Regions from separate parts of the Catenovulum adriaticum genome, predicted to be linked through region 2. Evidence: predicted binding sites of a transcription regulator. Region 2 holds the regulator's gene; each other region holds the start of a gene.
The links. Region 2 encodes sigma-54, which starts transcription at its own class of promoters, with help from an activator protein. Its sites were predicted from a motif close to GTTGGCACGNNNNTNGNNT; they were not measured.

Region 1 (3,187 bases), 850 kb from region 2:
ACAGTTTTCTTCGCTGCTACGGTATGCTAAAAAATGTTTAGCGAGCTCTATAATATCATTTCCTCGAGCCCGTAACGGCGGCACTTGTAGCGGAAATTGAGCTAACCTGAAATAAAGATCTTCTCTGAAGATACCCGTTTCAATTGCTTGTATTGGATTGCGGTTGGTGGCAGCGACAATTCTGACATCTGCAAATTTTACTTTTTGACTACCAACAGGGCGAAACTCACCAGTTTCAAGCACTCTAAGTAACTTAACTTGTTGCTCAAGTGGCATTTCAGTCACTTCATCTAAAAATAAAGTGCCACCTTGTGCTTGTTCAAAAATGCCTTTGTGATCTCGGTTTGCACCAGTAAATGATCCTTTGAGGTGACCGAATAGTTCACTGTCAATCAGCTCAGGGGTTAATGCGCCACAGTTTACTGCGATAAAAGGTTTTAAATTGCGTTTACTTTGGCTGTGAATGGTATGAGCGACTAACTCTTTACCGACACCGCTTTCACCTTGAATCAGCACATTACTTTCGCTACCTGCTACACGCCGAATTGTGCGGTAGAGTTTGCGCATTACTTGCGATGAGCCGGTTAATAAACCAAATTGATCTATATTACTGGATTGGATTTTTTCAATATCGTGATTGTTTTCGGTTAACTCAGCAGAAAAATCTACTAATACTTCTTTTACCTGCTCAATATCAACTGGCTCTCTGAAATGGTAGCCAGCGCCTTGGCGCATTAATTCATCTAGCGTTGGGTTAGGTTCACCCCGGCTGACAAATATAAAGTCTTTATAAAAATGTAAATGTGATTTAAGCAAACTGTCTAATAAAGTGTTGTTTTGTTCGTTAATTTGAATAAAAAATACATCGGTAGGATAGCTTGCTAAATCTTTATCTGATTTGTTTTGCAAATCTAATTCAACACTTTGGTAGCCTGCATTGTTTGCAATTTTTTCTATCTGTAATGCAAGCTTTTTATCTGATGCTTTAACCAGCAAGCTTGGAGTTGCCATTATATTTTGCCTCGTTAAATTTTAGCCATGCATACAACATTGGTGTGAATCCTGCACGGTTAAATGGGTAATTTGTATAAAACATAACTGAGCTTTTGAACATAAAATACAGGTGAATATATCAACAAACGAAAAATATACGTTTAAATACTCAATTTTTACTTGGTTTGTTTTGCTATCAGTTAGGTTAGTCTAATAGTTGGAGCAATATGAATAATCAATCATATAGTGTGGGCAATGTCATGTTAAATCAAGAGAAAAATGTTATTTATGAGATCTTAAGCATATCAGAGTGTGCATTAGCGTTTTATCGCCAGTTTATTCCAGGACTTAAACACCATAATCAAGTGGCGACTTCAAAAACTTTATATCAACGCCATATGCGACTCGCACTGCGTTGCCAGAAGGAAATTGGTTCAGAAAAATTTGAATTATCAAGTGATGCGAAAGCGCTTTGCCAAGCTTATTATCAAAGCCGTCAATCAATAGAACCAGTAGAACAATTTGCCTATACAGGCGCTAATAAGATAAAAAATCAACACTTGCTAACACATGAAGTTGATTGTTTAAAATTATTAAAATTGAATGCATCCAAACTTAAAAACTCACGGTTTAAACATGAACTTTCGAGTGAAATTGCTTGGTTACAAATTGAAATGGATGACTGTATAAGAGCCTTTGATTTGGTGAGCGATTTAGATTTTCAACTCGTGTAAATATTACGCTTTTGTTATATCCAAAGTGTAATTACTACCGAGTACTAAAGTTTATTGTATGAGTAAACTAAAAAATCATTGAGTGTTGGTTTGTTTTAAGTTGTTGAAAAGTAATTATTTATTTTTATTTTTTTTGGGGTTGGCACAATAGGTGCACTACTCATTTTAGTACTTTAAGTAACTAAATGAATTTAAGCAGTCGTTTAGTAGAGGTAACTAACGGTAGATAAACCATAAAACGAAGGAGTCCAATATATGGCCGCTACAAAAGAAAGTTCATCAAACTCAAATTCAAGCACTTCAACAGCAGCAGCTAACCAAGCTGCAATTACAGAAGCTGCAACCGCTGCTGCACATAAAGCAATTGAAGCGATGGCAGATAAAGCCAGAGTTGCGGAGTCTGCTACTCGTCAAACTGCTTCTGAATCATCAGAGGCACTTGCCGAGCGACGCAGACAATTACAAGCCCAAGCACAGCTAATGTCTGAAAATGCACAGGGTTTTGTACAAAAACACCCATTAGCGTCTGCGGGTATTGCATTTGCTGCAGGTGCGCTTATTGCTTCATGCTTTTCGAACAAAAAAAGCTAATTGTTAGTGGTAGCAATTTAAGTTATGTCAAAACAATTTGACTCGACAGAATCTGCGCCTTCAGCTGATGAGAATTTAGCTGAAGGCGCAGACGTGTCTAGCCCAACGTTTTCAGAATCGGTTAATGTGTTAGTGCTGCAGTATAAAGCATTATGGCTTAACTATTTGGCCAGCGCAGCGGAGCGTACTGATACAGCCCTAAAAGCAGTTTTTATTATATTAGCGCTTACTTTGTTGGCGGTTATATTAGTTGCGGGGGTCTGGTTTGGCTTAGTGGCTTTTTTAGGTGTAGGCTTGGTTCAACTCGGACTAAACTGGTGGATGACGGGCGCTATTTTACTGGCACTTAATTTATTAATCATCTTACTTGTGATCCGCTCATTAAGAGCCGCATTTAAAGAAATTAAACAAGCTGTTTTTTCTACAGAAAGTTAGTTTTAACCGATTAAAGCTTCTTTTTATCTCAAACAAATAGCATTGCTCAAGCGTAGTTAAAACACGATGGGAGGAGATTATGCTAGTAAAATGGTGTTGTCGTAAAAATCATAAAAAATTAGCTCAATTGAAACAACAAAGAGCGCTACTGAAACAAGGTGTACATCAATCTCAAAATAATTTATTGATGAAGACCGAGCAATTTGCTGGCAGTCGAACTGGTCTGTTAATTTGCTTTGGGTTGGGTTTATTTGCTGGACATAAACCATTAAAAACGGCGAGTAGCTCATTATTGCATCTTGCATTGCCTTTTATCCAACAACAAATTATTTCAAAAATTAAGCATGACTAGGAGTCTTAACGCTGCGTTTGATTAAGTGTAAGGCTGTGTGTGGTTTGTAATGGAATCATGTTACAATCTCGGTTTTACTCTT
Region 2 (3,187 bases):
TTAAGCAAAGTTCTGTCGCTGGCATCCATGTAAACAACAATAATATCACTGGATGCTTTAAGTTGAGCAATAATTTGAGCTAAATCATGCTGCCAGTCTGATAAGTTTCTGATATCTAGGTTAAGTGCAACATGTGTATATTTACCTTTTAATGCTTCAGGTAAAAATGGCAATAATTGTATTGGGATATTATCAATACAATAAAAACCAGCGTCTTCTAGTTGGTCTAGCGCGGTCGATTTTCCTGAGCCTGAACGGCCGGATAATATGACAAGCTGTTGCATTATGCTTATTCCGTAATAGCTTGATATAGCTCTTGGTTGGTTTGTGCTGTTCTGATTTTTTTTAAAATCGCTTTGTCAGAAAGTTTTTCTGCGACAGCCGCAAGGGATTTTAAATGCGCTTTACATTCTGCTTCAGGTACTAGTAAGGCAAAAAATACATTCACTGGTTGGTTATCAATTGCATCGTAGCTAATTGCAGTTTCTGCTGTTATTAATACCGCAACCGTTTGATCTGAATGAGCTAATCGGCCATGGGGTAGGGCAATGCCATTACCTATACCTGTGCTGCCTAACCGTTCACGTTGCATAAGCGCATCTAAAATTTCTTGTTCTGGAACTGCGGTGAGTTGCTTAGCCGCAATTTGACTGATGAGTTCTAGTACTCGTTTTTTACTGGTTACAGGGACTGCACTAGCAGTGCAGTCCAAGCTTAAAAAAGATTGAATATCCATTAATGATGCTTCATTTTCTCTTTGTGTTTAATGACTTGTCTATCAAGTTTATTGATAAGGGAATCAATTGCAGCATACATATCGGTATGCTCGGCATTGGCGAATACTTCTCCGCCTGATAAGTGTAAGGTTGCTTCAGCAGTCTGGCTTAGCTTCTCAACATTCAGGATAACATGCACATTGTTGATATGATCAAAATGGCGTTCTAGCTTGGCAAACTTGGTATCGACATAATCACGTAATGCAGTTGTGATATCGACATGATGACCAGTTAAATTGATTTGCATAGACTTTTCCTTCTGGTTTACAGCCTACAATAGGCTTTTTCGTTGATTAGATGGCGGAATAGATAGCGACTCTCGGTATTTAGCAATGGTTCTACGAGCCACTTTTATACCTTGGTCGGCTAGCAATTCAGCTATCTTGCTATCACTTAACGGCTTTGCTGGGTTTTCAGCAGAAACAAGTTTTTTGATAAGTGCCCTAATCGCGGTCGATGAACACTCCCCACCGTTTTCAGTGCTGACATGGCTTGAGAAGAAATACTTCAATTCAAAAATACCGGCTGGAGTATGTAAGTATTTTTGCGTTGTTACTCGTGAAATAGTTGATTCGTGCATTTCTACTTCTTCGGCAACATCATTCAGCACCATAGGTTTCATGGCTTCTTCGCCATGTTCAAAAAAATCTTGTTGTTGTTTTACAATACAACGCGCAACTTTAAGTAAAGTCTCATTTCGGCTTTCTAAACTTTTTATAAACCATTTGGCTTCTTGCATATGTGAGCGAATAAACTGGCTATCGGCCGTATTACGAGCTGTTTTTGACATAGCTGCATATTCTGCGTTTAACCTAAGTTTAGGCACACTTTCTGGATTTAGCTCTACAATCCATTTATTTTTTATCTTTTTAACTGAGACGTCAGGCACAATGTATTGAGCCTCTTCTGCGACAACGCTATTACCCGGTCTTGGGTTTAACGATTGTATCAGCTTCATGATTTGTTTTAAGTCATCTTCTTTTAGCTTGGCTTTTCTTAATAACGTTCGATAATCACGGTTGCCTAGTAGGGCAATGTAATTTTTGATGACTAACTTAGCTTCATTTAGCCATGGTGTGTCGTCAGCGAATTGGTTTAATTGAATTAATAAGCACTCTTGTGTGGTTCGAGATGCGACACCTATCGGGTCAAATACTTGAATGCGTTTAAGTACGCACTCTACCTCATCTAACTCTACTTCTTCATTGCCTAAGCTTTCTAAAATATCTTCTGCGCTGACAGTCAGGTAGCCTGAATCATCAATTGCATCAATGATGGCTATGGCGATGCCACGATCGAGTGGAGAAAAGGGGGTTAAATCCATTTGCCATAAAAGGTGATCTCGGATCGAGTCTATGGTTTCGCCTTGGTAAACGGTATCTTCATCTGAGCTGTAGTTGCTTGAACTTGAATTACTGCTACTGCCTTGAGTGAAATGGTCGTCCCATGTGCTATCAGTTGGTAGTTGATCGGGAATATCCTGATTAGTCATTTCATCATGACTATCACGAACCGAATATTCATCTTGTTCGCCGTTTTCTTGGTTGTTATTTTCTTTGCGGTTTTGATCTTCTTTTTGTTTTTTGGTCTGGTTATATTCTTCAAGCGATTCGAAGTCGTCCTGTGGTTCATCCGTTTCTAAAAGCGGATTGCCATCAAGCGCTTCTTGAATTTCTTGTTGTAGGTCTAACGATGACAGTTGCAGTAGACGAATCGCCTGCTGCAATTGAGGAGTCATGGTTAAATGCTGACCAAATTTTAACTGAATTGATTGCTTCATTATAATTTAAACTGCTCGCCTAAATATACATCTCGGACTTGCTGGTTGCTTAGCACTTGTTCTGGGCTGCCCGATGCAATAAGTTGCCCTTGACTCACTATATACGCTTTTTCGCAGACATCCAAAGTTTCTCTCACATTATGATCGGTAATTAAAACGCCTAAGCCTCTTTCTTTTAAATGAGTAATTATGCGTTTTATATCAATTACAGAAATAGGATCAACCCCTGCAAAAGGTTCATCTAATAAAATAAACTGTGGATCTGCGGCTAATGCTCTGGCTATTTCAACTCTACGCCTTTCACCACCGGATAAAGACATACCTTCACTATCTCGGATATGGGTAATATGAAACTCTTCTAGTAACTCTTCTAGTTTATCTTTCTTTTGCTGCTGGTTTATATCTTTTCGCATTTCTAATATGGAAAAAATATTTTGGGTAACCGTTAATTTTTTAAAAATAGATGATTCTTGTGGCAAGTAACCAACGCCTGAGCGTGCACGTTCATGCATTGGGTAATAGGTGATATTGGTATCGTCTATTAATACTTCGCCTTGGTCATTTTCGACCAAGCCAACAATCATATAAAATGTGGTTGTTTTACCGGCCCCATTTGGCCCTAGTAAGCCAA
Region 3 (3,187 bases), 430 kb from region 2:
TACCAAGGGAAACATAACTCAGAGAGTTTGCGCAGGCTAAAATCCATGGCAAAAGCTAAAGTGGTTATCCAAAGTACGTAAGGCAAAATGACATCCATTGACATATATCGTCGTACTAAAAAGATGCGATAACCCAAACCTTCTTGTGCAGCTATGGCTTCAGCAGCAATTAAAAATAACCATGCTGTACCTAGAGATAATCGTACCGCTGAGATTAAACGCGGCATAATTTGTGGCAGCACCACCCGAATTGAAACTAACCAAGTAGATGCACCCAAAGTTTGTGCTTTTATTAGCATCTCCGAAGGAAGCTGGCGCACATGAGATTGAATATCACGAATAATCACAGGCGCAGTACCAATAATAATGAGCATTATTTTGGCAAACTCGCCCAAACCAAAGCTAATAAAAAGAATCGGTAAAATAGCCATTGGGGGCACTAATGAAACTATGGTTATTAAGGGCGAAAAGCCAGATCGAAATACCGGCAGTAAGCCAGCTAACATACCAAGCAATAACCCCGTAATCGCGCTAATGCCTATTCCTATGCAAATTCGATATAAACTGGCGCCCGTATCCACCCAAAATAAATATTCACCACTGCGTTTATCTTCGGTAAAAGCCATTCGCTCAACGGCTGCCGAAATTTGTGTAAAACTCGGTAGCAGTTTGTCGTAAGGGTTTTCAGCCAGTCTGTCATTTGATGCTGTCCAGTACAGCATCAAAATTAATACAAACGGAATAATGGCTAAAAATCCTTTAAGTGAGCGTGATGGCTCTATATTCATCAGTTTTTTCATATAAATTTGCCCGTTTTATAGCTTGCCGTCGGCAGCCATTTGCATAAAGCTAGGGTCGAATCTCAGTTTAATGTTTTGCGGATTACCAATGGTGGTAGAGGGCGTTTGAATACCAATAAATCCAGCGTCTGGCGCGCCATCACCTAGTAAACCATGCTCAAATGAAAACTCAGCCACGTATTTCATGGTGGTTGCTAATTTTGGGTTTTTGGTAAACTCAACAGCTTCTTTAGCTTGGTAAAACATTTTGGTACTTGCTAACTGCGCTTTATAGCCAGCTAAATCAGTACCTGAAGCGGTAGCTAATTGGGTTAGTACTTTTTTATCGCTCATATCTTCCATAATTTCATACCAAGCGCCAACTAGAGCTTTACCAAAGTTAGGGTTTTGTTTGAGGGTGTCGGTATGAACAACCATTAAGTCAATGATTTCACCTGGAATATCAGAAGAATCAAACACTTTGTTTGCGCTGGGTTGTTTTTCAATTTCTGAAAGCAGTGGGTTCCAAGTGACAATTGAAGTGACGTCTTGCGTTGAATAAGCAGCGACTAAATCAGCATCGGCTGTATTAACCACATCAACATCACGCTCTGATAAACCGACCGATTCTAAACCGCGAGCTAGTAGGTAATGAGATACGCTCAGCTCAACTAAGTTAATTTGTTGGCCTTTTATATCAGCTAGCTTGGTTTTGTCTTTTAAAACGACACCGTCGTTACCATTAGAAAAGTCACCCACAATTAATGCAGTACTATCGACAAAGCTAGCCGCTGGAATGGTTAAGGCGTCCATGTTGGTCATGGTGCAAGCATCAAATTGACCGGCTGTGTACTGATTGATGGATTCTATGTAGTCATTGATTTGAACGACATCTATTTCAATATCGTATTTGTCGGCCCATTTTTTGATGATGCCTGAGCTGTCGCCGTATTCCCACGGCATCCAGCCAACATAAATTGACCAGCAAATGGAAAACTTATCTTTAGCAAAAGCATTTGTGCTTGTGATTAAAGCGAGGATTAAAGTGAATATTTTTATCTTTTTCATATCGCGTTCTCCAAAGTTTACACGGTTTTTTGAGCGCAGGAGGCCTAATTAAATTGAACCTCCCGGGCTTTTATCCCGCCGTGTAACCCTTGCTGACGCAAACATAAAAACACAAAAACAAACAGTGTGATTGGTTATTATGCGGCTAGGTTGGCAACTCTCGGACCAGACATTGATTTTTCAATTAATAAAATAATTAGTAAAAGCCAATCGGAACCCTAGTTGTCTGTTTAGCACTGTGCTGGTTCAATTTGATTGAACCCCTGCAACTTAACAGTAAGCATAAAACTAGCCAAAGTGTGTGTGGAAGATAATTTAAAATTCAAGATCATGAAATATAAGGATTAAATTTTATTTTTTACCATATGAAAGCGATAAATAACGAACCTTTATTTAGCCTAAGATGGAACCAAATTGGTGCATTGCATTAAATTGGGGCGATTTAACGCGGCGTGATTAAGCGGTAGGTTATTGGCAGAAGCTTTAAGATCTTTAAAAATAAATTTGATGAGTGCGGGCGAAAATATAAACTAGAAAGCTAACCCGTAAAATAGACAAACGAGTTTAAGCCTAAGCTTAAACTCGAATCTCTGCGCCCCAACCATCTGAGTAACCTTTGTTACTTTCAACACATTGGGTAAAGAGTTCATCAATTGTACTAATGGTCTGGTAGCTTGGAACAGCCGTTAAACTTGCAACTAATTCAACACCGCCACCTGTATCAGGTTTTTGGATCATAACTTCGCTAAATTTTTGGTCGCCTAAGTTAAGTTGCTTAACCAATGGCAAAACCGCTTTAGCGGTGTCTTCAAATTCAAATGCTGCAAAAAAATCAATTTGCATTGGTTGGCTTAAATCTGCGCCTTCTGCTGCCATTTCAGCTAAAATTTGGCCGGTTTCATCGTCTGGGAATTGGCTTGTCATGTTTAATTAGCTCTAAGTTAATCGGGTGTTTAAAAATAATTTTCAATTTTAGCATAGCTATTAAATTTGTTTGAGTGAATTTGGCTGGGACGTACTGCTTATTTTCGTTTTAAAGTGCTTGCAATTTAACCAATTAAATTCTAAAGTTTCAGAAATAATTGAAACTTTGTAGAGCTAAACCAAATGACACCTAAAATTGAATCTTTTGTAATGCACTGTGGCGAGATGGGGAGTCGTTGGGGTTTTAACCGAACGATAGGCCAAATGTGTGGCTTGTTGGTGATTTCAGAGCAGCCTTTAACCGCTAATCAAATATCTGAAAAACTGAATATTTCACGCGGTAATGTCAGCATGGGTATTAAAGAGCTGCAGTCGTGGCGTTTAATTCAAGTGCAGCACAAGCCGGGTGATAGAAA

Region 1: the regulator sigma-54 is predicted to act here: its motif matches at 1,866-1,884, upstream of OLW01_RS11850 (DUF883 domain-containing protein).
Region 3: the regulator sigma-54 is predicted to act here: its motif matches at 2,126-2,144, upstream of OLW01_RS13705 (putative urea ABC transporter substrate-binding protein).

Annotation. Positions count from the first base shown of each region.
Region 1 is NZ_CP109965.1:2,704,846-2,708,032, reverse strand. It holds gene OLW01_RS11860 (sigma-54 interaction domain-containing protein) at 1-1,011, opposite strand, end outside; gene OLW01_RS11855 (hypothetical protein) at 1,221-1,727, shown strand; gene OLW01_RS11850 (DUF883 domain-containing protein) at 1,983-2,318, shown strand; gene OLW01_RS11845 (hypothetical protein) at 2,343-2,753, shown strand; gene OLW01_RS11840 (hypothetical protein) at 2,833-3,105, shown strand.
Region 2 is NZ_CP109965.1:360,384-363,570, forward strand. It holds gene rapZ (RNase adapter RapZ) at 1-284, opposite strand, end outside; gene ptsN (PTS IIA-like nitrogen regulatory protein PtsN) at 290-736, opposite strand; gene hpf (ribosome hibernation promoting factor) at 736-1,023, opposite strand; gene OLW01_RS01520 (RNA polymerase factor sigma-54) at 1,048-2,556, opposite strand; gene lptB (LPS export ABC transporter ATP-binding protein) at 2,556-3,187, opposite strand, start outside.
Region 3 is NZ_CP109965.1:3,125,996-3,129,182, reverse strand. It holds gene OLW01_RS13710 (ABC transporter permease) at 1-800, opposite strand, end outside; gene OLW01_RS13705 (putative urea ABC transporter substrate-binding protein) at 816-1,847, opposite strand; guanidine-I (ykkC/yxkD leader) riboswitch at 1,905-2,080, opposite strand; gene OLW01_RS13700 (ribonuclease E inhibitor RraB) at 2,424-2,771, opposite strand; gene OLW01_RS13695 (GbsR/MarR family transcriptional regulator) at 2,955-3,187, shown strand, end outside.